Regions from separate parts of the Bacillus sp. SRL337 genome, predicted to be linked through region 4. Evidence: predicted binding sites of a transcription regulator. Region 4 holds the regulator's gene; each other region holds the start of a gene.
The links. Region 4 encodes LexA, which represses DNA repair genes until DNA is damaged. Its sites were predicted from a motif close to CGAACATATGTTCG; they were not measured.
Positions count from the first base shown of each region.

Region 1: a site for LexA is predicted at 1,630-1,643, ahead of AC4E8A_RS15890 (Y-family DNA polymerase). Genes of this name have one in related genera too.
Region 2: a site for LexA is predicted at 1,114-1,127, ahead of uvrB (excinuclease ABC subunit UvrB). Genes of this name have one in related genera too.
Region 3: a site for LexA is predicted at 4,100-4,113, ahead of pcrA (DNA helicase PcrA). Genes of this name have one in related genera too.

Region 1 covers NZ_OZ481793.1:3,108,085-3,115,543, forward strand. Annotated here, with positions in the region: gene AC4E8A_RS15885 (YolD-like family protein) at 1-247, opposite strand, end outside; gene AC4E8A_RS15890 (Y-family DNA polymerase) at 311-1,573, opposite strand; gene AC4E8A_RS15895 (SDR family NAD(P)-dependent oxidoreductase) at 2,811-3,605, opposite strand; gene AC4E8A_RS15900 (MBL fold metallo-hydrolase) at 3,621-4,583, opposite strand; gene AC4E8A_RS15905 (glycosyltransferase) at 4,779-5,924, shown strand; gene namA (NADPH dehydrogenase NamA) at 6,009-7,025, shown strand; gene AC4E8A_RS15915 (histidine phosphatase family protein) at 7,104-7,459, opposite strand, start outside.
Region 2 covers NZ_OZ481793.1:3,943,982-3,951,440, forward strand. Annotated here, with positions in the region: gene uvrB (excinuclease ABC subunit UvrB) at 1-989, opposite strand, end outside; gene AC4E8A_RS19955 (alpha/beta fold hydrolase) at 1,174-2,019, opposite strand; gene AC4E8A_RS19960 (serine hydrolase domain-containing protein) at 2,016-3,026, opposite strand; gene AC4E8A_RS19965 (CsbA family protein) at 3,273-3,506, opposite strand; gene AC4E8A_RS19970 (HD domain-containing protein) at 3,572-4,222, opposite strand; gene AC4E8A_RS19975 (alpha/beta fold hydrolase) at 4,281-5,051, opposite strand; gene AC4E8A_RS19980 (IS4 family transposase) at 5,261-6,415, shown strand; gene AC4E8A_RS19985 (GNAT family N-acetyltransferase) at 6,515-7,390, opposite strand.
Region 3 covers NZ_OZ481793.1:378,513-385,971, forward strand. Annotated here, with positions in the region: gene AC4E8A_RS01910 (adenine deaminase C-terminal domain-containing protein) at 1-1,455, shown strand, start outside; gene AC4E8A_RS01915 (DUF3048 domain-containing protein) at 1,503-2,543, shown strand; gene AC4E8A_RS01920 (YerC/YecD family TrpR-related protein) at 2,566-2,871, shown strand; gene pcrB (heptaprenylglyceryl phosphate synthase) at 3,102-3,791, shown strand; gene pcrA (DNA helicase PcrA) at 4,135-6,360, shown strand; gene ligA (NAD-dependent DNA ligase LigA) at 6,385-7,459, shown strand, end outside.
Region 4 covers NZ_OZ481793.1:1,819,702-1,827,160, forward strand. Annotated here, with positions in the region: gene AC4E8A_RS08845 (aminoglycoside 6-adenylyltransferase) at 1-541, shown strand, start outside; gene AC4E8A_RS08850 (GNAT family N-acetyltransferase) at 1,096-1,638, shown strand; gene AC4E8A_RS08855 (hypothetical protein) at 2,277-2,942, shown strand; gene rlmD (23S rRNA (uracil(1939)-C(5))-methyltransferase RlmD) at 3,459-4,850, shown strand; gene AC4E8A_RS08865 (GNAT family N-acetyltransferase) at 5,210-5,437, shown strand; gene AC4E8A_RS08870 (hypothetical protein) at 5,468-5,815, shown strand; gene lexA (transcriptional repressor LexA) at 5,999-6,619, opposite strand; gene yneA (cell division suppressor protein YneA) at 6,776-7,099, shown strand; gene AC4E8A_RS08885 (YneB family resolvase-like protein) at 7,111-7,459, shown strand, end outside.

The DNA.
Region 1 (7,459 bases), 1.3 Mb from region 4:
TCAGCCCATCGTAGTAATGAATCCGGCCGATGAGCAATTGATGGCGCTGCCCGGCATAATGGGTGATGGTGACCAGGCGGCTGAACTCCATGGCTTCTGCTGTAACTTCATTCAATTCCTCAAGATGCTGTTCGTCGATCTTCTTCCGCTGTTCAAAGCTGTCTTCTTTCGCCCAGTCCCTCAGCACCTTCACGTGCTCCGGGAGCATCATGGAGGTCCACTTGATTCTTCCACGGTCGCGGTTCATTTTTACCACCCTCCCTCTTTTTTTCTTAGTGGATTTAATCTTCCCAGCCCGGCCTGCCGCCTCTTATGCCTTATGCCCTCCCAATAAGGTCGCACGATGCTTGGCAGTTCCGGCAGCAGTATAGGAAATCGCGCGAAGCAAGGAACCTGAACCGTATTTATGGCGAATCTGGTCAACGACATAGCCCAGCTCCCTCTTCTTCCAGCGGTCCGGCTCAAATAAGCTGATCTGCATACTTTCATCCGGGAAGAGGTTTCCCAGGCTGATGGAAATGCTGCGGACGGTTTTGCCATTATAGTTTTCTTTAAAAAGATCGAGGCAGACTTTATACAAGTCCATGGTGATGTTCGTAGGCTCCTCAATGGACCTTGACCGGTGGAAGCCTCCTCCAAATTCCTCCTGGCTGTAACCGACGCCAAAGCTGATCGTCCGTCCTGCCTGCCGGTGATTCCGTGTCCGCCGGGCTACTTCTTCACACATTTCAAGAATCACACTTTTGATTTCCTCTTCCTCTTTGTAGTCGCGAAGGAGGATCTGGCTTTTTCCAAAGCTGACCTGCCCTTCCATGATCGGTGCCCCGATTTCGGAAAGGTCGACCCCCCAGGCGTGATAGTAAAGCTGATTGCCCATGATCCCGAATTTGCTTTCTAATTTCTCCAGGTCGTATCTGGCAAGCTGGCCGACATTGAAAATCCCCATCCGGTTCAAGGTCCTTTCAAGCCGCTTGCCGATCCCCCACATTTCGCTCAGCGGAGACACCGTCCATAACTTTTCCGGGACATCTTTGTAAGTCCATTCTGCAACCCCATGCTTTTTTGCCTCCAGATCCAGGCAGAGTTTTGACATGAGCATATTCGGACCGATTCCGATGGCGCAGGGGAGCTGGAATTCCCTTTCGATGTCCTGTTTGATTTTCCATGCGATAGTATGGGCATCACCCCAAAGGCTGGATGTTCCATCTATCTTCAAAAAGCTTTCATCGACACTGTAGGTATGGATGGCTTCTTTGGGAACATACCGATGAAATAAACGGGTAATTTCAGTGGAAATGCGGATGTAGGTGGCCATGGCGGGTTCAACCACCAGGATTTTGGGGTCCTTTGGCACTTCAAACAGGCGGGAACCGGTTTTGATGCCGAATTCCTTTTTCACTTTTGGGGAAGCAGCCAAAATGACGCTGCCCGGACGATCCAGTTTCCCTGCCACAGCCAGGTAACATTCCAATGGATCAAGTCCTCGCATGACAGCCGAGCAGCTTGCATAAAAACTCTTCATATCGATGCATAAAATCTTCTGGTCGGGAAGCTCACCGTATTCGACAGTCATTATTTCCGCTCCTTTCTCTTAGGGAACATTCGTTCTATTTTATCTAAAATTGTATACGAATATACGTTCGTTTTCAAATATTATTTGTTGGTACAAAGAGAAAAATTTTGAGATTATGGTCAAAAAAGGAGAATCAGCACATAATGGACAATTGAGGTTAAAGGAGGAAAATAGTGAAATGAAGGCTTTGGCAGAATGTGTTATATGGGTTTTTGATCGGGTGATCGCAAGGATGGCGGTGTGCCCCTGCAGGTGCGCGGCTATTATGTAAGCGGATCTCCTTCTATAACCGGGGTTTCCTCGCTAATCACCCCATTCTAAACTGGATCTCCTTCTATAACCCGGTGTTTCTCGCCTAATCACCCCGTTCTAAACTGGATCTCCTTCTATAACCGGGGGTTTCCCGCCTAATCACCCCGTTTTAAACCGGATCTCCTTCTATAACCCGGTGTTTCCCGCCTAATCACCCCATTCTAAACTGGATCTCCTTCTATAACCCGGTGTTTCTCGCCTAATCACCCCGTTCTAAACTGGATCTCCTTCTATAACCGGGTGTTTCCCGCCTAATCACCCCGTTTTAAACCGGATCTCCTTCTATAACCGGGTGTTTCCCGCCTAATCACCCCGTTTTAAACCGGATCACTTTCTATAACCGGTGTTTCTCGCCTAATCACCCCGTTCTAAACTGGATCTCCTTCTATAACCGGGTGTTTCCCGCCTAATCACCCCGTTTTAAACCGGACCTCCTTCTATAACCGGGTGTTTCCTCGCTAATCACCCCGTTTTAAACCGGATCACTTTCTATAACCGGGTGTTTCTCGCCTAATCACCCCGTTTTAAACCGGATCTCCTTCTATAACCCGCGCTAATCACCCCGCTAAACAACAACTCTCTCTCTATAACCGGACGTTCACACGCTAATCACCCCGTTATACAATAACTCACTCTCTAGAACCGGGTGTTTCTCGCTAATCACCCTGTTTTAAACCGGATCTCCTTCTATAACCGGGTGTTTCCCGCCTAATCACCCCGTTTTAAACCGGATCTCCTTCTATAACCGGACGTTCACACGCTAATCACCCCCGTTATACAATAACTCACTCTCAAGAACCGGACGTTTCCGCCTAATCACCCCATTATGGAACACGCATTTCCAAAAACCATCCGAATAAACAAACATCCACGACCAAAAAACAAACAAAACCAGCCCCGGATTCTCCAAGGCTGGCCGTAAAATTTATTTCTTAAAGAAAGCATTTTTTCCGAGACGCTCCACAATTCCCGGAAAAAGGGTATACAGGACGCTGCCGGCATTCATCCAGCGGGGCAGATTAATTTCGCGCGTATTGGTCAGCATCTTGTCCACAATTTTTTCAGCGACTGCATCGGGATCCAGCATGAAGCGTTCCACATTTTTAGCATAGGTGCCGGAGCGGTCTGCCACATTGAAGAAATTGGTGGCTATAGGGCCCGGGTTGACCGCCGTTACATAGATGCTGGAAGAGGCGGCCTCCATCCGCAGGCTGTTCGTAAAGCCGAGAACAGCATGCTTGGAGGCAGAATATGCACTCGATTTTGGAGTGGCAAGCTTGCCTGCCTGGGATGCAATGTTAATGATGTGTCCCGAGTTTCTTTTTTTCATGATCGGCAGTACGTGTTTCGTACAGGCGATCAGTCCGAGGACATTGACCTCAAACATTCCTTTGATGTCCTCAAAGCTTGCCTGGTCGGCCTCATCAAAAATTCCATAACCGGCATTATTGACAAGGATATCGACATTCTCAACCTCTCTATAAATCGACTGAAAAATCGACGGAAGGGATTCAAAATCCGATACATCCACACTGTGGACGAAGGCTTTCACCTTATATTTTTCCTGGACTTTCAGCTGAATCTCTTTAAGACGTTCGCCATTGCGGGCAAGCAGCACGATATTTGCTCCCCGTTCTGCTGCTTTGAGCGCAATCTTTTCTCCTATTCCCCCGGATGCTCCTGTGATGACAATATTTTTATTCTTTAAACGCTGATTCACCGTTTCACCTTCTTTTTAACAATAATAGAACAAGACGCCGTCCCGCTCTTCCCGGAAGATCTCCTGTCTTGCTTCCAAATAATCAATTTGAGCCTGTGTTTCGGACAGAGTCAGCCCCAATTCTTTTTGGTACACAGTTGGGAACAACTTTTGGCAAACAGAAAAGAGAGTCTGAGGATCATTTTTTACTAATTCTTTTACATGCATGGCCCGTTCATGCTGTTTTTTCAGCCGCTTCCGTATAAGAGGATGAACCTCCGTTATTTCTTCTCCATGACCTGTATAGGCGATGCTGATGTCCATTTGCAAGAGTTCCTTGAGAGAACGATTATATTGAAGCTGAGGCTTCGGTCTCTCCTCCCCCTCTTTTTCTGGAGGTTCAATCAGCGGATTTGGGGAAATGTGTGCCAACAGATGGTCCCCGGCAATCATCATTCCATCCTTTTCACGCCAAAAAGAGATATGGCTTTGGGCATGGCCCGGTGTATCCAGGACAGTCCATTCCCCCATCCCGGGAATAGGATTCCCCTCTTTGAGCACAGAGGTCAATCCCCTGTTTCCCATAAACTTCAGGGGAGACCTGATTTTTTTGATAAATGGTAAGTACTCCTGAGGCAGTCCGGCCTGCAAAAATAATTTTACATAAAACCGGTCATGCTCTTCAAAAAAATCATCCCGCCTCACCAGCCATCTTTCATTGGCGGGGTGCCCGATGATGTCAATGTGATCAGGCATCCAATCCAGCATTCCCGCATGGTCCGGATGATGGTGAGTCAGTATCACCTGTTCAATATCCCCAATCGAATATCCCAGTTCCATAAGGTTCCTATCCAGGATTTCCTTTGCTTCTTTGGTTTGCGGGCCGACGTCGATGAGGCTCAGCGCCTCTCCTTTCACGAGGTAGACATTGACATCCCCGACTGCAAAGGGAGTCGGCAGTATAATTTTCGCTATATCTCCAGCCCAATTGGCATTCATATCCATTCACCACTTTATATGTATTTGAAAATGAATGATCATTCATTCCTTTATTTTACTCCTTTTCTTAACTATTGTCATGGAAAACCCGATTTTCCCCGTAATGCAGTGAGGATAATGACAAAACACTGCATATCGGATCATGAATTGCTACAATAGAGGGTAATCGCAATTAATGCATGGGAGAAGTGATCAATGCTTGTCACATTACTGATCGTAAATAGTATAGGATGGCTCATTTTAAGCTCAAATATATACTGGGGACTGCGAAGAATTGATTCATTGGAGAAAGCGGATGCAGTTCATGACGGCCCTCTCATTTCCATTATTATTCCTGCCCGCAACGAAGCACATACCATCGGAACGAGCATTCAGACACAGCTTCAGCTGAATTATAAAAACATCGAATGGATCATCGTGAATGACCGCTCGACGGATAGTACCGGTGAAGAAGTGGAACGGGTTGCCCAAATGGATCACAGAATTAAAACACTGCATTTGACAGAACTCCCGAAAGGATGGCTTGGAAAAAACCATGCGCTTTATCAGGGATATCTTCTCTCTGAAGGGAATCTGCTTCTATTTACCGATGCCGATGTGCATTTTCATCCGGACTCGGCCTCAAAAGCAGTTAGGATGCTGGAGACAAAAGCAGCGGATCATTTGACGGCAGCGCCTTCTTTGACTGCCAAAGGTTTTTGGCTGAAGACATTCATCGCCTTTTTCCTGTTTGGGTTCACCTATTACAAGAGGCCATGGAAGGCGAATGATCCAAGCTCCTCTATCGGAATGGGAATCGGTGCATTCAACCTGATCACACGCAAGGCCTATGAAACCATTGGAACGCATGAAAGTTTACGAAACAGGCCGGATGATGACCTCCAGCTTGGAGCTAAGATAAAGGAACATCAATTAACTCAGAGAATGGTAACCGCCATCAGCCTTCTCAGCGTGGAATGGTATCCGACCTTGCAATCGGCCTTACAGGGCTTGGAGAAAAACACCTTTGCAGGTCTGTACTACCGTTACTCAATGGTGATCCTGGCAGTCGCAGGAGTATTCTTTTCTCAGGTCTTTCCCTTTTTGACCCTCCCGGCCGCGGACCCTGCTGTACGGTTGCTGAGTTTAACGGTGATTGCCCTGATTTGTTTTAGCTATATGCTGGTGATTAAAAAAATGACAGACTTCCATCCAACTTTATTTTTCGTGCTGCCTATAACGGCCCTGATCTTCATTTTCAGCATCATCAGGGCCGTTGTCCTTACATTTGTACGCGGAGGTGTCATTTGGAGAGGCACCAAATATTCCTTAAAAGACCTTCGCAGCAAAATCGATGAGTAAGGCAAAATTCTTTTTCAGAAAATTCCCTGCTGATATAATAAGCGTGTATTTAGGAAGGCGAAATAGTAAAAAGGAGCGGATACAATGTCAGCCAAATTATTTGAACCATATAAAATCAAAGATATTACCTTGAAAAACAGAATTGTGATGGCGCCAATGTGCATGTACTCTTCCCATAACGAGGATGGAAAAGTCGAGAACTGGCATAAAACCCACTATACAAGCAGAGCAGTCGGCGGTGCAGGGCTTATCATCCAGGAAGCCACTGCCGTCACGCCTCAGGGACGTATTTCCCCCCAGGATCTAGGCATCTGGAGCGATGAACATGTCGAGGGACTGAAAGAACTTGTCTCCCTCATGAAAGAACAAGGAGCACATGTAGGGATACAATTGGCTCATGCAGGCAGAAAGGCTGTGCTCGAGGGAGACATCATTGCCCCGTCAGCAATTCCATTCAATGAGAAAATGAAAACTCCTCAAGAAATGAGCCAAAAAGATATACAGGAAACTGTGGAAGCCTTCAAACAAGGAGCAGAAAGGGCCAAGAAAGCTGGTTATGACGTTATTGAAATCCACGGGGCACATGGATACTTAATCAACGAGTTCCTTTCCCCTCTTTCCAATAAACGCAGCGATGAATATGGCGGCTCTGCCGAGAATCGATACCGTTTCCTCAGGGAGGTCATTGATGCCGTCAATACTGTGTGGAACGGCCCTCTTTTTGTCCGTGTTTCAGCAAAGGATTATGCAGACGGCGGGTTGGATGCGGAAGATTATGCTGTCTTTGCCTCATGGATGAAAGAACAGGGAGTCGACTTGATTGATGTAAGCTCGGGAGCAGTCGTCCCTGCAAGAATCGATGTTTACCCGGGATACCAGGTAAAGTTGGCTGAAACCATCAAAAACAAAGCAGAAATCCCAACCGGTGCAGTTGGCTTGATCACCACCGGTATTCAAGCAGAAGAAATCCTCCAAAATGAACGTGCAGACCTCATTTTGCTGGCAAGGGAACTCTTGCGTGACCCTTACTGGCCAAGGACAGCGGCCAAAGAACTCGGAATGGAAATCCAATCCCCGAAACAATATGACAGGGCTTGGTAAATTAAATAAACAAAAGGGCGCGCTCAGCACCGCAAAAAACAAAAAGTCCAGACTTCAGCAATAGTCTGGACTTTTTGTTTATTCTTCTTTCCAAATCCGCCTTATAGAAGGTGAATCGTTCTCGAGATCAATATGATACACATCTGGATTCGTTAACTCCATTAATTCTTTAAAGCCAAAGCGGTCAGCGAAAAATCTGAGAAGCAGAGTCGCCAGGTTTCCATGGCTGACTGCGATGATGTTTTCATAATCAGTATTCAAGATATCCTTAATAAATGAAGAAGCCCTTTCAAAAGCTTCACGATTTGATTCTCCTCCAGCAAGAACATAGTCAAAATTTTCAAAGCTTATTTCGAGATGGTTCATCCAATCATCGAGTGGGGTACCGCTCAGAATTCTCTCACCCAGGCGTTCATCTTGAACGATGGGAAGCC
Region 2 (7,459 bases), 2.1 Mb from region 4:
GGAAAATAATCGATAAGAGTATAAGGTGTCGATCCGGCAGGACGAAGAGTCAGGTGACGGGAATAGTTCTCGATGCCCGAACAAAAGCCCATTTCCCTCATCATTTCAAGGTCGTATCGGGTTCTTTGCTCCAAACGCTGGGCTTCGAGGAGTTTGTTTTCTTCCCTCATCACTTTCAGCTGTTCCTCCAGCTCCTGCTCAATATTTTCGATGGCAACCTTCATTTTCTCTTCACGGGTAACGAAGTGGGATGCCGGAAAGATCGCGACATGATCCCGCTCGCCGATGATTTCACCCGTCAGTGAATCAACCTCCCGGATACGGTCGATTTCGTCTCCGAAAAATTCAATCCGCATGCAATGTTCATCTTTGGAAGCAGGAAAGATTTCAACAACATCCCCGCGGACCCTGAATGTCCCGCGCTTAAAGTCGATGTCATTCCGTGCATACTGAACATCCACCAGCTTACGGAGCAGCTGATTCCGTTCTATTTCCATCCCTACTCTTAAGGAGACAACCAAGTCGCGGTATTCCTCAGGCGAGCCCAGGCCGTAAATACAGGAAACACTGGCAATGATGATGACATCCTTACGTTCAAACAATGAGGATGTGGCCGAGTGCCTCAGCTTATCGATCTCATCATTGATGCTTGCATCCTTTTCAATGAATGTATCTGTCTGCGGAACATAGGCTTCCGGCTGATAATAATCATAGTAACTGACAAAATACTCAACTGCATTGTCAGGGAAAAATTCCTTGAACTCGCTATAAAGCTGTCCGGCAAGGGTTTTGTTATGGGCAATCACCAAAGTCGGCTTGTTGATTTCCTCAATGACATTGGAAACAGTGAAGGTTTTCCCTGTTCCTGTTGCCCCAAGCAAGGTCTGATGCCGTTTTCCATCGCGGATGCCTTGGGTAATTTCCTTGATGGCTGCCGGCTGGTCACCCTGCGGCTGGTATTTCGATTGTAATTTAAATTGATCTTTCACCATCCTGCCTCCCGTTCGAATAGACTTATCTATATCAAATATACCCTGTTAGCTCATTCTCTAAAGCCTCTCTGTTCAATATTCTCATTTTACCATAAGGAGGAGGCAAAAAACCATTATTAAGCGAACAAAAGTTCGTGTTTCCTCCCATTATATATTAAAAAAAAGACCGGCATCAGTCCAGTCAAATCCTCTTTAAAAAGGAAGATACTTTCTCATGAAAGAGGTCGTTTTCTTCTAAAAAAGGATAATGGCTGCTGTTTTTAAACACAGCCAGCTCTGCTTCCGGGATACCTTCGGCCATTTCCAAGGAGTACTCCAGTGGACATTGAACATCATGCTCCCCGCACATGATCATCGTTGGCGCAGTGATCAGCTGCAGTTTCCTGGTAACATCAAACAACTGGAATTCCCTGTTCATGAAGTTCATGCGGACGGCCGATATTCCTTTATGTATATTCTTATTGAAATATTCATGATAGTTTTCAGGTTTGCAGAGTGACAGTTTTGTCCTGTTGATCGATAACTCTCTCCTCTCCTCTGCTGATAAGTCCTTTTGCTTAAGTCTTCTGTTAAAGTCCTGCATGACCTGGAACTGTGGATGACTAGAATGGTAGATGCAGTTTTTTGAAAAAGCATAGTAATCTCTGGCGGCAGCTCCAACTGCTATGATTCCTTTCAAGCTGTCCGAAAAATAGATGCCGTATACCATTGCCAGTATACCCCCTGTCGAGTGACCGGCAAAGATCCATTCAACATACCCTAACGATTCCCGGATCGCATCCAGGTCAAAAGTGGTTTCAAGCATGCTCAGCTCATAATGCTCATGTGCTTTCTCCGAGTTTCCCGCCTCGCGGAGATTCACCAAAATCACCTTGTGGCTATCTGTAAATTCTTCGGCAAAATAATCACCAGTATCGTTAAAATCAGAATAGAGGTGTGTGACACACAATGGTTCTCCTTCTCCTGCAGTAAAAACTTCAAAAGTGCCTCGATGTGTTTCCACCAACATTTCATTCCACTTTTTCAACGGACTTCCTCCCTCTTCAGACAGTCTGCTGCGAGATTACTGAACTCTCTCAAATAGGGAAGATAATTTTTGCCGCCATAGTTGTAACGTTTGTTATACATCTTGACGATTACCGCCTGATGCTCAGGAATCACCAGAATGGTCGGACCGGTAACTCCAAGGATCTGGTAGGATCCCTTTGGCACTCGCTCACCCATTTCACTTTGAGCAGCAGGCTCCCCTTGTACATACCAGAAAAATCCGTTTTGGGGCAGTTCTTTATTTTTATATGAAGGACTTTGAATTGAAGCGGCAAGTTCAATGACTTTCTTAGGCACGATTTGTTTTCCATTCGCTTTCCCCATATTGATATGAAGATTTCCCCAGAGAGCGAGGTCCCTCGCAGACACGAAGAGATTGGACTCCATTCCATTAGTCGTAGTGCCCAGACTGGAACTCGCTTCTTCTTCAGGATTCACAATCACTTCCGCCAGATTTTCATTCCGGGTTGTTTCCCAGCCTGTTTGATTTAACCCCAGGGGATCAAACACTCTTTCCTTAAGAAGATGTGGAAAACTTTTCCCATATAGTCTTTCAATCAATTCAGCCACCATAGACACATTGATACCGCGGTACGCCCAATCCTCTCCTGGAGGAAACTCACGGTATGGCAAGCCTTCCTGATCCTGATGCAGGCCATGAGAATGGGTCACAAGGTGACGAATGGTTGTGTTCCCAAGCAAATCACGGTCAACCTCTGGAAAATAAATCGCAGCTGGATCATCAAGGCTTCCAAGTTTCCTTTCATAAACCGCATAAGCCGCCGCAAGTCCCAGGTAGCTTTTGCGGGCGGAGGCAATGTTGAATCTCGTGCTGCTTGTGACTGGAAGGGCATCAGGGGCATTAGATAGGCGGCCGCTGTAATGTTCGAGCACCGTGCGGTTATTTTTAATGATAAACAATGCAGTACCCGAACTATGATTCTTATCTTTTATAGTTTCGACCCAGGAAACAAGGCTTTTGTACATGTAAAATCTCTCCCTTTCTCTGATAGTAAATGAATTCTGGAAGAAATAGCTGTTTCCTTGTTAATAAGTTTGTGGATACCATGTGGGTAATGTGGATTAAATGTTGATAAGTAACATAAGTTGTTAATAACCTGTTTGTATTTCTTGCTTAATATATGGAAACATGAGGATAACTTATGTTTATCCACAAAAATATGATTGTTATCCATAATGCCGTTTAGGCAAAATAAAAAAGCACCTGAATAATCAGCTGCTATTCCTCGCTTTGTTTCTCATGCGATTGCTGTACCAAAAGCCTGCTGTCAAGGATGCCGCATCCACGACAATCAACGCCCAGGTATCAGTATACCCTTTGTAAACGGAAGCCGCTATCAAGGCAACCGTCAATACCAAACCGACAATATGGTTATAAGTTACTCGCGTGAACAGGACTACGAGCAGTCCGGGAAGGAATAAACCCAATATATATTTCGAAATCATTTCACTCTCTCCTCAAAAAAATCCGTTACTTATATCTTATCAAAAAACGAAATGGAAGAGTTAGTTTATTCTTTCGATGTGTTGAAGCCTTCTACAATCTTCTTCGTCATTTCACTAAGCTGTTCATGTGGAATATTTTTCTCCGAAAGCATTTCCGGCAGGATATCATTCAGGAAATACTGAACTGAATCCATTTCCCGGAATTTCAGGATTGTGGCAAGCGCCTCTTCATAAATCTCAAGGAAAAGCGGTTCAGGATTCCCTTTTTGAATTTCACCGAAGGATTCGTAGAGCAAGTCGATTTTGTCTGCAACCGAGAGGATCCGTCCTTCTAGGGTTGAATCCTTTCCTTCCTTGAACCTTTCCCGGTATACTTCCTGATATTCTTCAGGAAACTCTTGATCAATGAACTTGGTGATCATTTCTTCCTCTACCTCGCTGAACAGCCGTCGGAGTTCTTCAGATGCATACTTCACAGGAGTCTTGATATCTCCCGTAAACAGTTCCGCATAGTCATGGTTCAAGGCTTTTTCATAGAGGGCTTTCCAGTTGACGGCATTTCCCTTATGCTCTTCTACCGTCCCAAGGAACTGGGCAATTTTTGTAACCTTGAATGAATGGCTTGCGACGTTGTGATCCTGATATTTGAATCTGCCCGGACAGCGGACAAGTTTCTCTACGTCCGAAAGGCTTTTGAAATAATGATGGATCCCCATAATTTCTCCTCCCTGTCAAACTAGTCTCTATTTCTGGTTTCATTCATTATACTTCTTTTCATTCCCTCTTCAACATTTTTTTAACATAATAAAATACCGCTTTGTTAAAAGAATTGGAAAAGAGGGTCGGAAGCTGGTGCTTTGCTTTTTCAAGAATGACCAGCTCGTGATGAGGATGTTCTTTATATAACCGATATTGGTTATTGATCCAGTCTGATTTGCCGCCGTAAATCAAAAGCAGCGGCACTTTCAGTTCCAGTATCCGGTCCGTACAGTTATAGTATAACGATTGTTTATAAAAGTGATACCAAATGCTGCGGTTGGCCTTCTCCATGTGCTCCCGGAGCTCCTGCTCAGCTTCGGGGGTCTTGGCATGGGCTTTCGCCAAAACATTGATCATCAATTGTGGCCGCTCTCGTATGGTCCTCATGCCGAGGAGATGCATCACCTTAAGCCGGACAGTCTGTGCTTTCGGATAACCGCCGGCAAGGACGAGGATCTCCACCCTATCGATATAGTTAAATGTAAATTCCTGAGCAACCACTCCACCAGCCGAGTATCCCAGAAGAACACATTTGCTGATAGCAAGATGGTCGAGAATCGTCCTAATTTCCTCCACATATGTATCAATGCCTATGTAGTCCTCCTCACTATAGGAATCGCCTTGCCCGCCAAGATCGGGAACGATCAAGCGGAACTGTTCCTTTAAAGGGTCTTGGTAGATAAATGATTTCCGGCCGAGTCCCGGTGGATGGATCAGTACAATCGGTGTCCCTTCCCCGATGTCTTCGAAAAACAATTCCCTTTCCTTGAAGCTGCAAACCGCCATTTCAATTCCCTCCTGCCCTGCACATTTTTACATAGCTTTCGCAGATCACCCGTATAACATGCAAAAAGCAGAGAAACTTTAGTCCTTTAAAGCAAGTGGGGACAGCACGGGTGTTGATTATCCATAATATGTAAAATAAACGGTTTCATTAGACAAAAAAAACCACTCTCTTTTAAAATGATTGTTACCGCTAACAACACAAAAAGGGAGTGGTTTCATTGACTAACTTTAACAAACTTTCTGAAATCCTTCAAACCATTATTACGGATGAAGAAGTGGCAAATCTTTGTGAGAAATGGGGCTATGAAGACAAAGCTAGGAAGTTATCTGCCCACGATTTGATACATTTTTTTGTTATTTCTTCTGCGAAAAAATGGGAAGGATTTCGAGATGCCGAGACCAAATTGCCAAAGGAAGAAAGTTTACCTTCCGTTGATCATTCTACCCTCGCCAAAAAAGCCCAAAGAGTTCCTTATCAAATTCTACAAGAATTATTCTCCCGTATCGTTAAGCGCTTAGGACGAAGAGTCCGTCGCGCCCTATTTAAACCCTATAAGCTATTTGCCGTTGACTCCACCACGATCACTTTCCAACACCCAGACATGTGTTGGGCGGGTTACACCCGTACCCGCCACGCTATTCGTCTTCATACAAAATACGATGTGGAGGAAGGTCAGCCTACTCAAGTAGTCCAGACAACTGGACGGCATCACGATGTCATGGTGGCACCCAAACTCTATGAAGATCCAGAGCCACTCTCCATCATCACCGCTGACAGAGGATATGCAAGAACAAGTGACTTTCAGTGTTTACATGACCGTGAACAGTACTTTGTCATTAGAGTGGCTAAGTTCTTCTCCCTCTCGGAAGAGAAGGAACACAGTGTATCACTTGAAACTGAAGGCCGTATTAAAAAAGACATGACAGCCTTTATTGGAAAAGGTTCCCGAAAGACAGAGGATCGCTTCAGACTAGTTACATTCACGGACAACGAGGGGAACCAAATAAGAGTGGCGACGAACCTTATGATGATGTCTCCAGAAGACATTGCTTATATCTATAAGCTTCGTTGGCAAATCGAGTTATTTTTCCGTTGGGTAAAAGGAAATCTGGACCTTTCCAACCTGTTTGGATTTTCCCCCAACGCTGTTTATAGCCAAGTATTTGGCACTCTTATCAGTTATTTTATATTACGCAGTATTTATAATGATACAAAAGAAGAGTGGGCCATCTTGTATGATTACACTTTCATTGAATTTACTCGCCGTTACCTGGCACGCACCCTACCTGTAGAGGTAAGTTGCGCAATCAAATCACGGTTGGGAAGAAGGGGAAGTCTGTTTCAATCATCTGGAAAAATATAGCTAATCAACACCCGTGGTGGGGACAGTCCCCACTTGCTTTAAAGGACTAAAGTCTTCATTCACCAAAAGACGCCCTTTCTTAACAGAAAGGGCGTCTAGTTAAGCCTGTGAAGTGACCGGATGTTTGAAATCTTCAGGCAGAACCAGCCCTGCGGCGGTTTTGACGAACAGCACCTCGTCCCCTTGGAAGCGCGCTGTAACAAAGCCATCCGAATAGCTTTGGACAGTGAAGTGAAAGTGAACCTCCTTTACTTCAGCCGGAGCCAGCCTGGCAGCCAGCACTTCCATATCGATTTCTTTGAGACTTACCACATCAAACACATGCAGAATCTCATCGTCCCTCTTCATAAGGAGGACCATTTCTTCCTCCGGCCAATAATAAATATTATTCGGGAATACATATGTACAATAAAACATCAGTAATTCAGCTGTGTCATTGCCACTGAATTTCCTGGACACAGGGACTCTTCTCTTAGCTAAATCATAGATAAAATCTATATCTTCTCTTCTATTCCCATCCAATTTCTTTAGAGAAACGCCATCACCGCGTTCAGCCAGCTGCAAAATCGGCTGACGCTCTTCGACGGGTCGAAAGCCGAACTTCGGATAGTAATCAAGAACCGTTTTGCTTGCAAACAAATAGATCATATCAGCAGCTTGATAGTCTTCAAGGACGAGTTTCATAAGCCTTCCAGAAAGGCCTCTGCCTCGAAATTCGGGGTGGGTCATGACTGTTCCGAGTTGAATTGCCTTCCTGCGTTCACCATCAATGACCAATTCAATATGATTGACCGATACATTGGAGACTACCTTACCAGCAGCAAGATAAGAATATGGTACATATTTGTCTGTCCAAAAGCCCAGCTCATACCACTTCTCAAAGTTGATTCCGAATGTATCAGAAGCCAGGTTATTGAAACTCTCCCTTGATTCATCGTTTTCCCTGTACCCCTTGATAAATGTATAATCACCCATCTCACTCCCCCATTCCTGCTTGTGCACTTTAACACATTAACGTATCCGGGGACTGTCCCCACTTGCTTT
Region 3 (7,459 bases), 1.4 Mb from region 4:
CATTCTTTTGCCCATTATGCATCCCAAACCGGAACAACGACGTTCATCAATGACAATCTTATGCTGTTTTTATTGATGAATAAAAAGAAAGCGTTTTCTTTATTGGAAGAACTGAAACACCTGCCATTTTCGATGTTCTGGTGGGCCCGTTTTGATTCGCAGACAGAGATGCAAAGGGAAGAGACGGTGTTCTCCCACAATGAAGTGAAATCGTGGCTCCATCATGAAGATGTTGTCCAAGGAGGCGAACTGACTTCCTGGCCGAAACTGCTCGATGGGGATGATATGATTCTCCACTTGATGCAGGAAGCCAAAAGATTGAATAAGGTGGTGGAAGGCCATCTTCCCGGTGCTTCGGAAAAAACACTTGCGAAACTGGCACTGCTTGGGATAGACGGAGACCATGAAGCGATGACTGGAAAAGACGTCTACATGAGGCTGATGCAGGGATTGGCCGTGACTTTGAGGAATTCATCCATAAGGCCGGATTTGGATAAACTCCTGAATGAAATCAAGGATTATGAGATCGAAAATTACAGTGAAATGATGTTGACGACGGATGGTTCAACCCCTGGATTCTATGAAAACGGGGTGCTCGATGACCTCATAGCAAAAGCAATTGAAAGCGGCATCCCCTTGATCGAGGCCTATCATATGGCCAGCTACAATGTGGCAAGGCATTACCGGATTTCGCACCACCATGGAATGATAGCTGCCGGAAGAGTCGCAAACATTAACTTCCTTGAAAGCAAGGAAGAGCCGACCCCTGCAGGCGTCCTGGCCAAAGGGGAATGGGTGAAAACCTTGCAGGGCGCACAGGGGGATTTTCCTTCGCCCGACTGGGGAAAATTCGGTCTTGGCCCACTGAATATGCAGTGGGATCTAACCTACGATGATCTTCAGTTCTCCATGCCGTTTGGAATTCAGATGGTCAATGAAGTCATCACAAAGCCGTATTCAGTAGGGATTGATGCTTCAGAGGTTGCATTATCGGAAAGTCATGATGAAAGCTTTTTGATGCTGATCGATCGAAATGGCAAGTGGAGGATCAGCACGATGCTGAAAGGTTTTGCTGCCAAAGTGAAAGGATTCGCATCTTCTTTTTCCAACACAGGCGATATCATTTTGATCGGTAAAGACAAACGAGATATGATGCATGCTTTTAACAGGATGAAGGAGATCGGAGGAGGCATTGTCCTGAGTGAAAACCAGGACGTTCTACATGAATTACCTTTGACTGTTGGCGGCATCATGTCTGATAAGAAAATGGAAGACTTGATTGAAGAAGAGAAAGAAATGAAGGAACTTCTTTTTGCCAGAGGCTACTCTTTCAGTGATCCCGTATACACGCTCTTGTTCCTGCAGTCTACACATCTTCCTTATATACGGGTCACACAGAGGGGAATATATGACGTTATGAAGAAAACTGTACTCTTTCCCACGATAATGCGTTAAAATGTTAAAGTAAAGATAAAAGATTGGTTTAGGGGTGTATTTCTTAGATGTGGAAAAAAACTGCGATAGCGGCCATGACCGCTTTACTGTTGACAGCGTGCAGTTCTGATAATGAAACAACCGAGACTAACGATAACACAGCAAAAAATAATACGGAACAAAATGATGCTGCCAATCAAGGGAAAAATGAAGAAGCAGAATCACCATATCAATATCCGCTGACAGGAGTCAGTGCGGATGAAGAAGCTTCGCAAAGAGCGGTGGCCGTGGTGGTAAATAACCATCCAAAGGCCCGGCCGCAAAGCGGCCTTTATAAAGCAGATGTGATCCATGAAGTGCTTGCAGAAGGCGATGTCACCAGGTTTGTTGCCATTTTCCAAAGTGAAGTGCCGGAAAAAGTCGGACCGGTAAGAAGCGCGCGTGATTACTTCATTCAATTGGCTCAGGGGTATGACAGCTTTTTTGTAGCGCACGGCTACAGCCCTGATGCGAAGGAAATGCTGACAAGCGGGACAATCGACAACATCAATGGAATGCAATACGACGGAACGTTATTTAAACGGGCAGACTTCCGTGTGGCTCCTCATAATTCTTATATCTCCTTTGATAATATTGAAAAAGGTGCAGAACAGGTCGGGGCCCAAATGGCTACTCCTCCTGCTTCTTCCGATTTCATGAAATCGAAAGAAGTATCCGGAGAGGATGCAGCATCCGTCAAAGTTTCCTATTATGATAATCCATCATTCTCACCGGTTTATGAATATGACCAGGAGACTCAAAAATACAGCAGGATATCTGATGGAGAGCCTCTGGCAGATTATGAAACGGGTGATCTCGTTCAGCTTGACAATATCTTGATTGTGGAAGCACCGCACAACATTATTGATGATTATGGGCGCAGGAGCATTGACCTTGAGTCAGGCGGAAATGCGTATCTCTTGCAGCAGGGGAAATTGGTGAAAGCCCAGTGGGAGAATAAGAACGGAAGAATCGTTCCTGCCGGAGAGGCAGCATTCATACCTGGAAAAACATGGATCAACATCATACCTGAAAATCCCGGATTAGAAGAATTCGTTACAGTACAATAATGGAATAAAAGGAGAAATGATCATGCAAATCAATAAAATCAAAGGTAAAGAATTGGACCAGCTATTCAATGCGATTTTATCCCTGCAAGATATGGATGAATGCTATCGATTCTTTGATGACTTAGCGACTATCAATGAAATCCAGTCCCTTGCACAGCGTCTGGAAGTTGCAAGAATGCTTGAAGAAGGAAAAACCTATCACAAGATTGAGGCGGAAACAGGCGCCAGTACAGCAACCATTTCCCGTGTCAAACGCTGCCTGAACTACGGAAACGACGCCTATCAGATGGTTTTGGACCGAGTCGACAGCCAAAAGGAAGAAGAATAGGAACCGATAAAGGACTGCCCCGGAACAAAAGCGGAGGCGGCCCTTTTTTTTAGTTGCATAACTTTAGCACATTAAAGCAGTGGGGGACAGTCCCCCACTGCTTTAATGTGCTGAAGTGTGGATTGTAATTAGCAGAATAAACCAAACCTTCCTACTCAGGCTCCCTCGTTAATTGGCTTCAGGAATGATATAATGTTTAAATGGAATTGAAAGAATTGGAGGAAGTAAGGATGTACGATGTCAGAGAGTGGCGCCATGTATTTAAGCTCGACCCCGCCAAGGAAATCAGCGATGAAGATCTGGAGAAAATTTGTGAATCGGAAACCGACGCAGTGATTATCGGCGGGACCGATGATGTCACCCTTGAAGGGGTCCTGGATCTCATGGCAAGAGTCAGAAGGTACACGGTGCCCTGTGCTCTTGAGGTGAGCAACATGGAATCTCTAACACCGGGATTTGATTTTTATTTCATCCCGACGGTATTGAACAGTGATGACCCAATGTGGCTGAAAGGCCTGCATCATCAGGCGGTAAAAGAATACGGGGAAATCATGAACTGGGACGAAATCCTGGTGGAAGGCTACTGCATACTGAACGGAGAATGCAAAGCTGCAAAGCTGACAGGAGCCAAGACGGATCTCACGAAAGAAGACGTGGCTGCCTATGCACTGATGGCCGAAAAAATGTTTCACCTGCCGATCTTCTACCTTGAATACAGCGGAACGTACGGAGATATCGACTATGTCCAAGAAACAGCGAGAGTACTCGAAAACACAACATTCTTCTACGGCGGAGGTATCAAAACCCCGCAGCAGGCAAAAGAAATGGCTCAGCACGCAGACGTCATCGTCGTCGGGAATATCCTCTATAAGGATTTAAAAACAGCGTTGAAAACCGTAGAGGCCGTTAAGTCAGTTTAAATATATATTTATGTTCCTAAAAAAAGAACATCTTCGCCCGCACACGGATAACTCAGCTTAAGTATATTTATCTTCCTAAAATAAAAATACTTTTAAGAATTGGTATTACCTCTTTACTGAGGTCTAAGTATTGATTGAAGCGGAAGGTGAGTGACCTCCTGCGGGATTAGCGGGACAGGCGAGACCCCACAGGCGCAGCCGAGGAGGCTTGACGCCCGCCCCGCGGAGTCACACACCTGGAGCGAAAATCAATCAGCAGGAGATTGGATAAACAGTCCTTCATATAAACAACAGAACTTGATATAATAAGAACAAATGTTCGTTATGGTGGTGGAAAATAAACATGCAATTTTTAACAGACCGATTACTGAATGGAATGAATCCGCAGCAGGCTGAAGCTGTAAAAGCAACAGAAGGCCCGCTTTTGATTATGGCAGGTGCCGGCTCCGGAAAGACACGTGTGCTGACACACCGAATCGCCTACCTGATGGTGGAAAAAGGGGTAAACCCATACAACATCCTGGCGATCACCTTTACAAACAAAGCCGCAAGAGAAATGAAAGACCGGATCGGAAACATCCTTGGTGGTGTGGGCGAGGAAATCTGGATCTCCACATTTCACTCCATGTGCGTCCGCATCCTTAGACGTGACATCGACCGGATCGGTTTTAACCGAAACTTCACGATTCTTGATTCAACGGACCAGTTATCCGTCATCAAGTCGATCCTGAAAGATAAAAATATCGACCCGAAGAAATTTGACCCAAGGTCCATCCTCGGCTCGGTTTCTTCAGCAAAAAATGAACTGAAAACGCCCGAAGAGTTCTCTAAAGAAGCCGGGAGCTACTACGATAATGTCACTTCCGACGTCTATGAAGAATATCAAAAGCGCCTGCGCAAAAATCAGGCCCTGGATTTTGATGACCTGATCATGACAACCATCCAATTGTTCCAGCGTGTGCCGGAAGTGCTCGAGTTCTATCAAAGAAAATTCCAATACATCCATGTGGATGAGTATCAGGATACCAACAGAGCGCAATATATGCTTGTGAAAATGATGGCATCCCGCTTTCAAAACCTATGTGTTGTAGGGGATTCAGACCAGTCAATCTACCGCTGGCGGGGAGCGGATATTGCAAATATCCTTTCTTTTGAAAAAGACTATCCTAGAGCCAATGTCATCCTCTTAGAGCAGAATTACCGTTCAACGAAGACAATCCTGCATGCAGCGAATGATGTCATCCAAAAGAACATGAACCGCAAACCGAAAAACCTTTGGACTGAAAATGACCAAGGAGAGAAAATCACCTATTACAGAGGAGACAGCGAGCAGTCGGAAGCACAGTTCGTTGCTGGTAAAATCAAAGAAATGACAGACAGCGGCAAAAGAAAATTTTCCGAGTTTGCCATTCTTTACCGAACCAACGCACAGTCCCGTGTAATGGAGGAAATTCTTTTAAAATCCAATATTGAATACAGCATCGTAGGAGGCGTCAAGTTCTACGACCGTAAAGAGATCAAGGATATCCTTGCCTATTTAAGACTGATCGCCAACCCTGATGATGACATCAGCTTGCGCCGCGTCATCAATGTCCCGAAACGCGGCATCGGTTCGACTTCGCTTGATAAGGTCGCTAACTATGCGGCAATGAATGACCTGTCGATGATGCAGGCCCTTGAGGAAGCTGATTTTATCGGCCTCAGCCCGAAAATCACCAAGTCTGTTATTGAATTCAAGGAACTTGTGAAAGGCTATACTCAGATGCAGGAGTATCTTTCTGTAACCGAACTGGTGGAAGAAATCCTTGAAAAGTCCGGCTATAGAGAAATGCTGAAAGCGGAAAAATCAATCGAAGCACAAAGCCGACTGGAAAACATCGATGAGTTCTTATCTGTCACAAAGAGTTTTGAAGAAAGCAATGATGACAAATCATTGGTTGCCTTCCTGACAGACCTTGCACTTGTGGCGGATATCGATAAGCTTGATGATGATGAACAGCCGAAAGACGCGGTCATCTTGATGACCCTCCATGCTGCCAAAGGACTCGAATTTCCTGTGGTCTTCCTGATGGGGCTGGAAGAAGGAGTCTTTCCGCACAGCAGGTCGCTTATGGATGAAGAGGAAATGGAAGAAGAGCGCCGCCTGGCCTATGTAGGAATTACCAGGGCTGAAGAGGAATTATTCATGACCAATGCCCAAATGAGGACATTATACGGGCAGACGAAAATGAACCCGGTCTCCAGGTTCATTGCCGAAATTCCTGAAGATCTCATTGATAACTTCGAGCCGGAAAAAAGAAGCCCATTCTCATCGGGCGGCAAGGCAGCACCAGCAAGGACTCAGCAGCCTGCAAGAAGGAAACCTGTCTCCCGTCCTGTTCCAACGACAACTGGCGGTGAAGGGATTTCCTGGCAGGTCGGTGACAAGGCTTCGCATAAAAAGTGGGGCACCGGCACGGTTGTCAGTGTAAAAGGCAGCGGAGACGGAATGGAGCTTGATATCGCATTTCCAAGTCCAACGGGCATCAAACGCCTTTTGGCGAAGTTTGCTCCTGTCGAAAAAGTATAATTTGCATGAGAAAGGGCTGTTATTGTGGAGATCAAAAGCGCCGAACAAAAAGTTAGCGACCTTCATAATCTTTTAAACCAATATAGTTATGAATACCATGTGCTGGACAAGCCTTCAGTGCCGGATGCAGAATATGACCGGTTATTGAATGAGCTGATTGATATCGAGGCTGAATTCCCTGAGTTGAAATCACCAGACTCACCGACACAGCGGGTTGGCGGAAGCATTCTGGAAGCTTTTCAAAAAGTCGAGCACAGGACGCCGATGCTCAGTCTTGGCAATGCTTTTAACGAAGAAGACCTGAGGGACTTCGACCGTAAAGTCCGCCAGGCAGCAGGTGAGGGCTATTCCTATGTCTGCGAACTGAAAATTGATGGACTTGCGGTTTCCCTCCGCTACGAAGACGGCCTTTTCAGCCAAGGGGCGACAAGGGGAGACGGAACGATTGGTGAGGATATCACAGCAAATCTGAAAACTATCAAGTCGATACCGCTTCGGATTTCTGAACCTTTGACAATGGAGGTAAGAGGGGAAGCCTTCATGCCGAAGAAGTCGTTTGAAGCATTGAATAAGGCCAAGGAAGAGCGGGAAGAGGAGCCGTTTGCGAATCCCCGCAACGCTGCTGCCGGGTCATTGCGCCAGCTCGATCCGCGCATTGCGGCTTCGCGTAATCTGGATATTTTCCTCTATTCCATTGCAGATACAGGCGGAACAGGTGTCGTTTCACACAGTGAAGGGCTGGACCTTTTAGATAACCTGGGTTTCAAGACCAATAAAGAAAGAAGAAGATGCCAGGACATCGAGGAAGTCATTCGATACGTAGAGGGATGGGTGGAAAGACGGCCGGATCTTCCTTATGACATTGATGGAATCGTCATCAAGGTTGATTCCCTGGAACTGCAGCAGGAGCTTGGTACAACAGCGAAGAGTCCCAGATGGGCGATCGCCTACAAATTTCCGGCAGAAGAAGTGGTGACGCTGCTGAAGGACATTGAATTAAGTGTCGGCAGAACGGGTGTTGTGACACCTACCGCCATCCTTGAACCGGTCAGGGTTGCCGGTACGACTGTACAACGGGCCTCTCTGCATAATGAAGACC
Region 4 (7,459 bases):
AGAAAGATATCTAGGCGATAAGCTCACGATTGTACTTTTGGACAAGGATGGATGTCTGCCTCCCATAGGGGAACCGACAGATTTGGACTATCACGTGAAAAAGCCGACAGAGGGACGGTATTTCAGCTGCTGCAATAATTTCTGGTGGTGCCAGCAAAACATTGCCAAAGGCCTATGGCGTGACGAACTGCCTTATGCCAAGTTCATGTTTGAAAATGTGGTCAGACACGAACTTGATGACATGGTTTCCTGGTGGATTGGCACACAAACCAACTTTAAAGTATCATCAGGTAAATTGGGTAAATACTTCAAGGATTACCTCCCAGATCTTTACTGGGAAATGTACAAGGCAAGCTATGCCGATGGGAACATTGAAAATATATGGGATGCTGTATTCACAGCAGGAGTGCTATTTCGAACTTTGGCGAGGGAATCAGCAGTGGCCCTTTCATATACTTATCCAGAAAAGGATGATCGAAATATGACGATTTACTTGAAACAGGTAAGGAAGTTGTCAGGGGATGCTAAAGAGATTTTTTGAAGAATAAAAAAAGGAGGAGAGAGGTATGTTTGCACCACCGAAGCATAACGTTTCGGCCGCAGCAGTGGTAGTGAAGTGAATGATAAGAATGAAGTTTTGTTGATCAAAGGGCCAAAACGGGATGGGAACTGCCAGGCAGCCAAGTGGAAGAAGGGGAATCCTTGAAGGAAGCGGCTATAGGGGGAATGCTGACACCAATATTGGAAGCGCTGAAGCAGGTTTTTTCCCAATTACACAGGCTGGGAAAGAATGGAATACTCTTTGGGTGAAAACACATATCCGTTTTACAAAAAATTTTAGAGCTTTCGGTAATAGAAACTTTTCTGACTGGAGTTCCTATAACCATTCTTACATCATCTTGGAAAAAGATTATGTGACACTGATTGATTCCTGTAAAGAAATTCATACACCCTGCCTTATGAAAAGCCCTGGCAGAGCTGGGAGAGTCTCCTGCGGACGTTAGGTGATTTTTGCTATCATGGGCATGAAGGCGAATAAACCGCTTTGTTTGAGATAAGAAAGTTAAAATCATTCAATAGAAAGTGAGGTAACCTATGACATTTCCTGTTATTGAAACCCAAAGGCTTCTCCTGAGGAAACCGGCAACAGAAGATGCTGAAGATATTCTTAGTTATCTGTCCGATGAAGCGGTTGTAAATCACATGGGCTTGGTTTCATTTGAGTCAATTGAAGACGCGATGTCGGAAATTCATTGGTATGAGTCAATCAGAAAGGAAGGAAGCGGCATAAGGTGGGCAATCACCCTTAAAGGAAGTACAAGAATGGTGGGAAGCTGCGGCTTTCATAATATGGATGAAAAGCATTTCAGGGCAGAAGTGGGGTATGAATTGAGCAAGGATCATTGGGGGAAAGGGATCGCCAGTGAAGCACTGGAAGCTATAGTAAGATATGGTTTCAAACATTACCAACTGGAGAGGATACAGGCATTGATAGAACCTGAAAATACTTCCTCTCAAAAACTCGTAGAAGCAAAAGGGTTCCTCAGAGAAGGCTTGCTTCGAAATTATGAATATACGAATGGGAAATTTGATGACCTATACATGTATTCCATATTAAAAAGTGAATGGAGGCTGTAAAAAAGTGAGTATAAGACTTGTTTGCAGGAGTGCTGGCGAATCTGCAAACCCGTAATGATAGAACTGCACATTTTAACATTATTTCGCCAATGATTATGCATGGCGGTGGCATGAACAAGGCTTAGATGCTGCCCATATCTACTTTGGCATTCCAAAGTACAAGGTATACGGCCGAAGTGGAAGGAGAAAGGGTCGGGTTTTTTTGTATCACAGTCATTTAAAAGTAAGCCTATATTCACTTTGCAAGAGTTCATCCACAGGATCGGAATCAGAATAATGGGAGTGCACTTTTTAACCAATTCTTTCAGAAAGCAAACGAGTTAGTCAGAGATGGTGTGAGAGCAGGTACAACTCAAAATGGTAAAGGGTCCAAAGTTTGTCATACCAAGCTGGGTTATTACATAGAAAATGGAGCCAAAGAAAAGGATGGGGTTTCTGTGTTCTCAGATTATGACAGTCCTGGTCAAGACAGAATTTTGTTCCAAAAAACCTTTCTTTTGAAGATATTTATCGGTTACTTGGGATAGAACATGGTGAATTCTTTAATGAAACCAACTAACACTAATGAGACAGCCCCACTCCATTTCAGGTTTTATCCTTATTGACATGGGTACAACAAAGGGATGAAGGGGGATTCCATGGATACTATTCTTTTTGGTTTATTTGCGGTCGCGTATGTTGCGCTTTTCTTTTTTTTCGCAGCCGTTTATAAAAGATACCGTGTTCAGAGTGCTGTGCTTATGATTCCTGTTGTACTTGGCCTTGTCTATGACAAAGCCATCATTTCAACAGGGCGATTTATTGGCGAAGGGGCATTGTTAGAGAATTTAAACCTTATGCGCTACTGGTTACATGCTTTTTTTACACCACTGCTCGTATTATTCTCCTGGAAAACATTAGAACAGGCTCATATCGGTTGGTCAGGTGAAAAGAGAGCATTGATTTCCGTGCTTCTTCTTACAATTGGGTTGGTGCTGCTAGAGCTTTTTACAGAGGTTTTTGGCCTTGTCCTTCAGCCGGAATGGGAATACGGTGTTCTTACATACAGTGATGCAGCTGTTTCCGCTGGCCCGCCCATCATGGTGTTGTTTGTATCACTGGTGCTTTTGATTGCTTCCACCCTTATTTGGTGGAAACTGAAATGGAGATGGTTTTTCATCGGTTCAACCCTCATGATTGCCGGGAGTGCCATTCCTTTCCCAATAAAAAGCGGAGCTGTTACAAACTTGTTTGAACTTGCATTGCTGATCTCCCTGGCCGCAACTTCAGCCTATCAGGGGAAAGGTGCCAAGACTTTGAAGTGAAATTCTGTTTATGAGGTGGAATACATGGTTTATTTCATCTCCTTTCGCATGAATTTTTTTAGAGATGGGATACAGCGATGCTTCCATCTTAAGAGCATGTATTCCTCTTTTAGTGATGGTATACAGGGGTGCTTCCACCTCCTTAAGCGCCATCCCTTCTTTTCGTGATGGTAAAAAAGAGTACCATCCCCACATTGTATGCCTGAATCCCCGTCTTTAAAAGAATACAGTCAATTTTCCATCCCTACTAGTCCGCTGTTCACACCTTTATATGAGAAACACACCACTTAACTCAATTCCGTTTTCCTTATTAGTATGGTGAAAAGCACCATCTGCTCCACCGTTGACTAGGCATTGCCGCAATGTAAATTTCTAGATTTACAAAGGAAAGGATTCCATAATAGCTGTCCGTCCTTTATACTAGGTAAGTATGCTTTCTGGCAAGCAAGTTATTATACTAACAAAATGACCCTAAATATATAGTGTTAATACCTTTGTATGAAGGAGGAAATTGAGATGAAAATTGCTAAAGGTGAGATGATAGAAGCACAAGTTCATCGTTTGGATGATAGAGGAGCGGGTCAGGCTGTGGTCTGGCGTGAAAATGATAAAGGAAATATCGGGAAACTAAAACTTACAATTCCCCATACACTGCCTGGGGAAAAGGTGAAAGTCGTAGTGGATGAGCCTCTGAAAAGAAGAAGGAAGGCTATACCAGAAGAAATTCTTGAGTCGCATCCTGAAAGAACAGCTCCGCCATGCCCTCACTTTGAGCGCTGCGGCGGTTGTGTATGGCAGCATTTGAGCTATGAAGGCCAGTTGAAACAGAAAACCGACCATGTTAAAGAGGCTGTCGCATCCCAGGGCTATGATCCTGCTTTGGTTATGGATACCATTGGAATGGACAATCCTTGGCGTTATCGAAACAAGATGGAGTTTACTTTCGCACCGGATGGATCTTTGGGTCTGCATGAACAAGGGAATTTCCGTAAAGTCATTTCTTTGGAAACTTGCTTGATTGCGAGTGAAGAAATGGTTGAAACGGCGATGGAAGTAGCCGAGTGGGTTAAGGCACACGGATTAAGAGGATACGATAAAGACAACCATGAAGGCTTGCTTCGCCATTTAATGGTTAGACAATCATTTGCAACAGGAGAAATTATGCTTGGACTGTTTGCTACAGAAGCACCAGAAGGAAAGCTGGAAGATGCTCAAGCCGACTTGGTAATGCGTATAGGCAAGAAGTTCCCGAAAGTGAAAAGCTTGTTATGGCTGGAAAACAGGGATTGGGCAGACAGAACTCAATCTGAAAATACCCATGTTCTTTCAGGCCGTGACTTTATATATGATGAGATGGACGGCTATCGCTTCCGTCTATGGTTCGATACGTTCTTCCAAACCAACCCTGTACAGGCGCAGAAACTGGTAGACCTTGCTGTCGAAATGGGTAAACCGAAGGAAACGGAAAAGATGATTGACCTATTCTGCGGAGTTGGAACATTCTCTCTTCCTTTTGCGAACCGTGTTGGTAAGCTTGCAGGAATTGAAATCGTGGAAAGCTCCATTGAGTCTGCAAAACGAAATGCCCAAGATAATAGTATCCACAATACTACCTTCCTTGCGAAAGATGCACGAAAGGGAATTGACCAAATCCTGGAGACTTTCGGCACACCGGAATTACTGCTTCTTGATCCACCGCGTTCAGGGGCTGGCGGAAAGGTAATGAGAAGAATCGGCCGTTCTCAGCCTGAGCGAATTGTCTACGTATCTTGTAATCCAGATACTTTTGCAACCGACATTAAAGAATTGGAGCAGTTCGGCTACAGCTTGAAAGGCGTTCAGCCGGTTGACCTTTTCCCTCATACAGTCCACGTGGAATGTGTGGCGGAACTAGTTCTGGAAAATTAATTTTTAAACACCTGCATTCAAGTGCAGGTGTTTTTTATACACCTTTTTATTGCGGACTATTCTGAAGTTTGGAATAATGATTGTCATAATATAAGGGGTGATTCTTTCAATGCAGTTTAGGACGATTGATTTGGAAGTACAAGAACAGGTTGTGACCCACACTTCAGGAGGGATTCATTTGCAGTAAGTTTTAATGATACTTTCTGGTTTGATGAAGAAGAGTATCTGAGGTGGCTAAAAAAGAAAATTATCGAATTTCCTGAAGGATTTGTAATGGTGGAGGAAGGGGATGGGAGTGGGAACCAGTTGGTCAGCTGGAACTATCCACTAGAGAGCATGAAGGTCGACCTATCGGGTATATCCATTTATTTTATTTGAAGTCCGATTACCGGCAAAAGGGGGTGGGTAACGATATTCATCAATATGCTCTTCGATTTTTCAGGGGGAAAAATGGAAGAGAGTACCACCTGAGAGTTTCCCCGGCCAATATTCCTGCCAGAAGATTCTACAAGAAGATTGGAATGAAAGAAATGGGTCCAGAGCTGGATGGAAAAGTCATCCGAATGAAAGGGGAAATAGGCAAATGAAATCATATGTTGCCCTCAGCTTAAGAAATATTGAGCAGATACGGTAAGGCTGTGAAAAAATACTATACATACGATTGGACTCAAGCTGAAAGAACTGCCAGACTCGTGAATCTTCAGAGAATAGGGTGGAAAGAAGCGGCCGTTATGGAATCAGGTGTAGTCGTCACTATACCTTTCATTGAAGAGGAAGAAGTCCCGTATGAACATGAAAGTATCTTAGAAGCAGCCGCTGTGGCTGAGTATCATGAAAAATGGCGTGAATTTCCTCGTGCAGACGGCCATTTGCGGAATGGACATAGTGTTTCAGGAGAAGAGCTGAACCAGTTTTTAAAGAGAAACGAACCGAATATAAAACGCCAAAAGGCATTACCTTTGTAAAAGAATTGCCAAAAACAGCATCTGGAAAAATTCAAAGGCTTATCATTCGGAGAGGATTCTGGAAGGGAAGAAAGTCGAATGGTAAATTGATCTTGGCCACAGTGTAAAAATACTATTATAAAGGCTTTAAATCTAGTAATATAATATAAAAAATCCAGGCTGAATCAGCCTGGATTTTTTATATTAATGAATTTGGCGGTATACTCCGATGACTTTACCCAAAATGGAAACATGACGTAAAATGATTGGCGCCATAGAAGAGTTTTCAGGCTGAAGGCGGAAAAAATCCTGCTCCTTAAAGAAGCGTTTGACTGTTGCTTCGTCTTCCTCTGTCATGGCCACCACTATATCTCCGTTATTGGCGGTTTGCTGCTGACGGACAATTACATAGTCTCCGTCAAGGATCCCGGCTTCTATCATACTATCACCCATGATTTCAAGCATGAAAACTTGTTCATCTGATGGAGCAAGGTGCTGGGGCAGCGGGAAAAATTCTTCTACATTTTCAATAGCCGTAATCGGCTGCCCGGCTGTTACCTTCCCAATTAAAGGAACGTTAACGGCAGCTTGCCTCGGGATCGAATCTTCTTCCAGGTTCAATACTTCAATCGCCCTTGGCTTTGTAGGGTCTCTTCTAATCAATCCCTTGCTTTCCAATCTTGCAAGGTGACCATGGACAGTGGAGCTGGAAGCCAGGCCGACAGCTTCACCGATTTCTCTAACGGAAGGAGGGTATCCCTTTAATTTGACTTCTTCTTTGATATATTGAAGGATATCCTGCTGCCTTTTTGATAATTTTGTCATTTATTCCACCTCTAAACCGATCTTTTGTTCCCATTATAGCATGACTCCCAAGGTGATACAAACATAAGTTCGAATAAATGTTGACACCAAACGAGTGTTCGTATTATAATCAAATCAACAAAAGCGAACAAACATTCGTACGGAGGTAATAGTGTAATGGTATCTATCTGGAGAAATTATTCTTATGTTATCCTTCTAATGGGATTAGCAGTGATTATGGGGGCAGTTGCATTGATGAAGATAGGAGCAGGTGACTCTTATCAAAAAGTGACAGTTCAAGAAGGTGACTCGATCTGGACGATTGCAGAGGAACTCTCTGATGACTATAATATGTCTACAAAAGATTTGGTGGAATGGGTAAGCGAAAATAATAATCTCGCAACAGACATAATACAACCGGGTGACTCATTGATAATTCCTGGCGGGAAACCAATTCATATTAACGACAGCAGTTATGAACTTGCAAGCGGAAAAGAATAGGAGTATGAATGATGAGAGCAGCAATATATTGCAGGGTCAGTACAAAGAAAGATACACAGGAATCATCCCTCCAGAGACAGGAGGAAGAACTACTAAAACTGGCTGGTAATTTCAATTTTGAGGTTGAGCATATCATCAAGGATCAAGCGAGCGGCTATGAATTGGACAGGGATGGTGTCCTGGAACTGCTTGACCTTTTAAAGAAGGAAAAAATAGAAGCGGTCCTCATTCAGGATGAAACCAGAATCGGCAGGGGAAATGCCAAGATTGCCCTTATCCACTGCATAATGAAAGAAGGGGTGAAGATTTTCAGCATATCACACAATGGAGAACTTCATCTTTCTGAATCAGATTCCATGG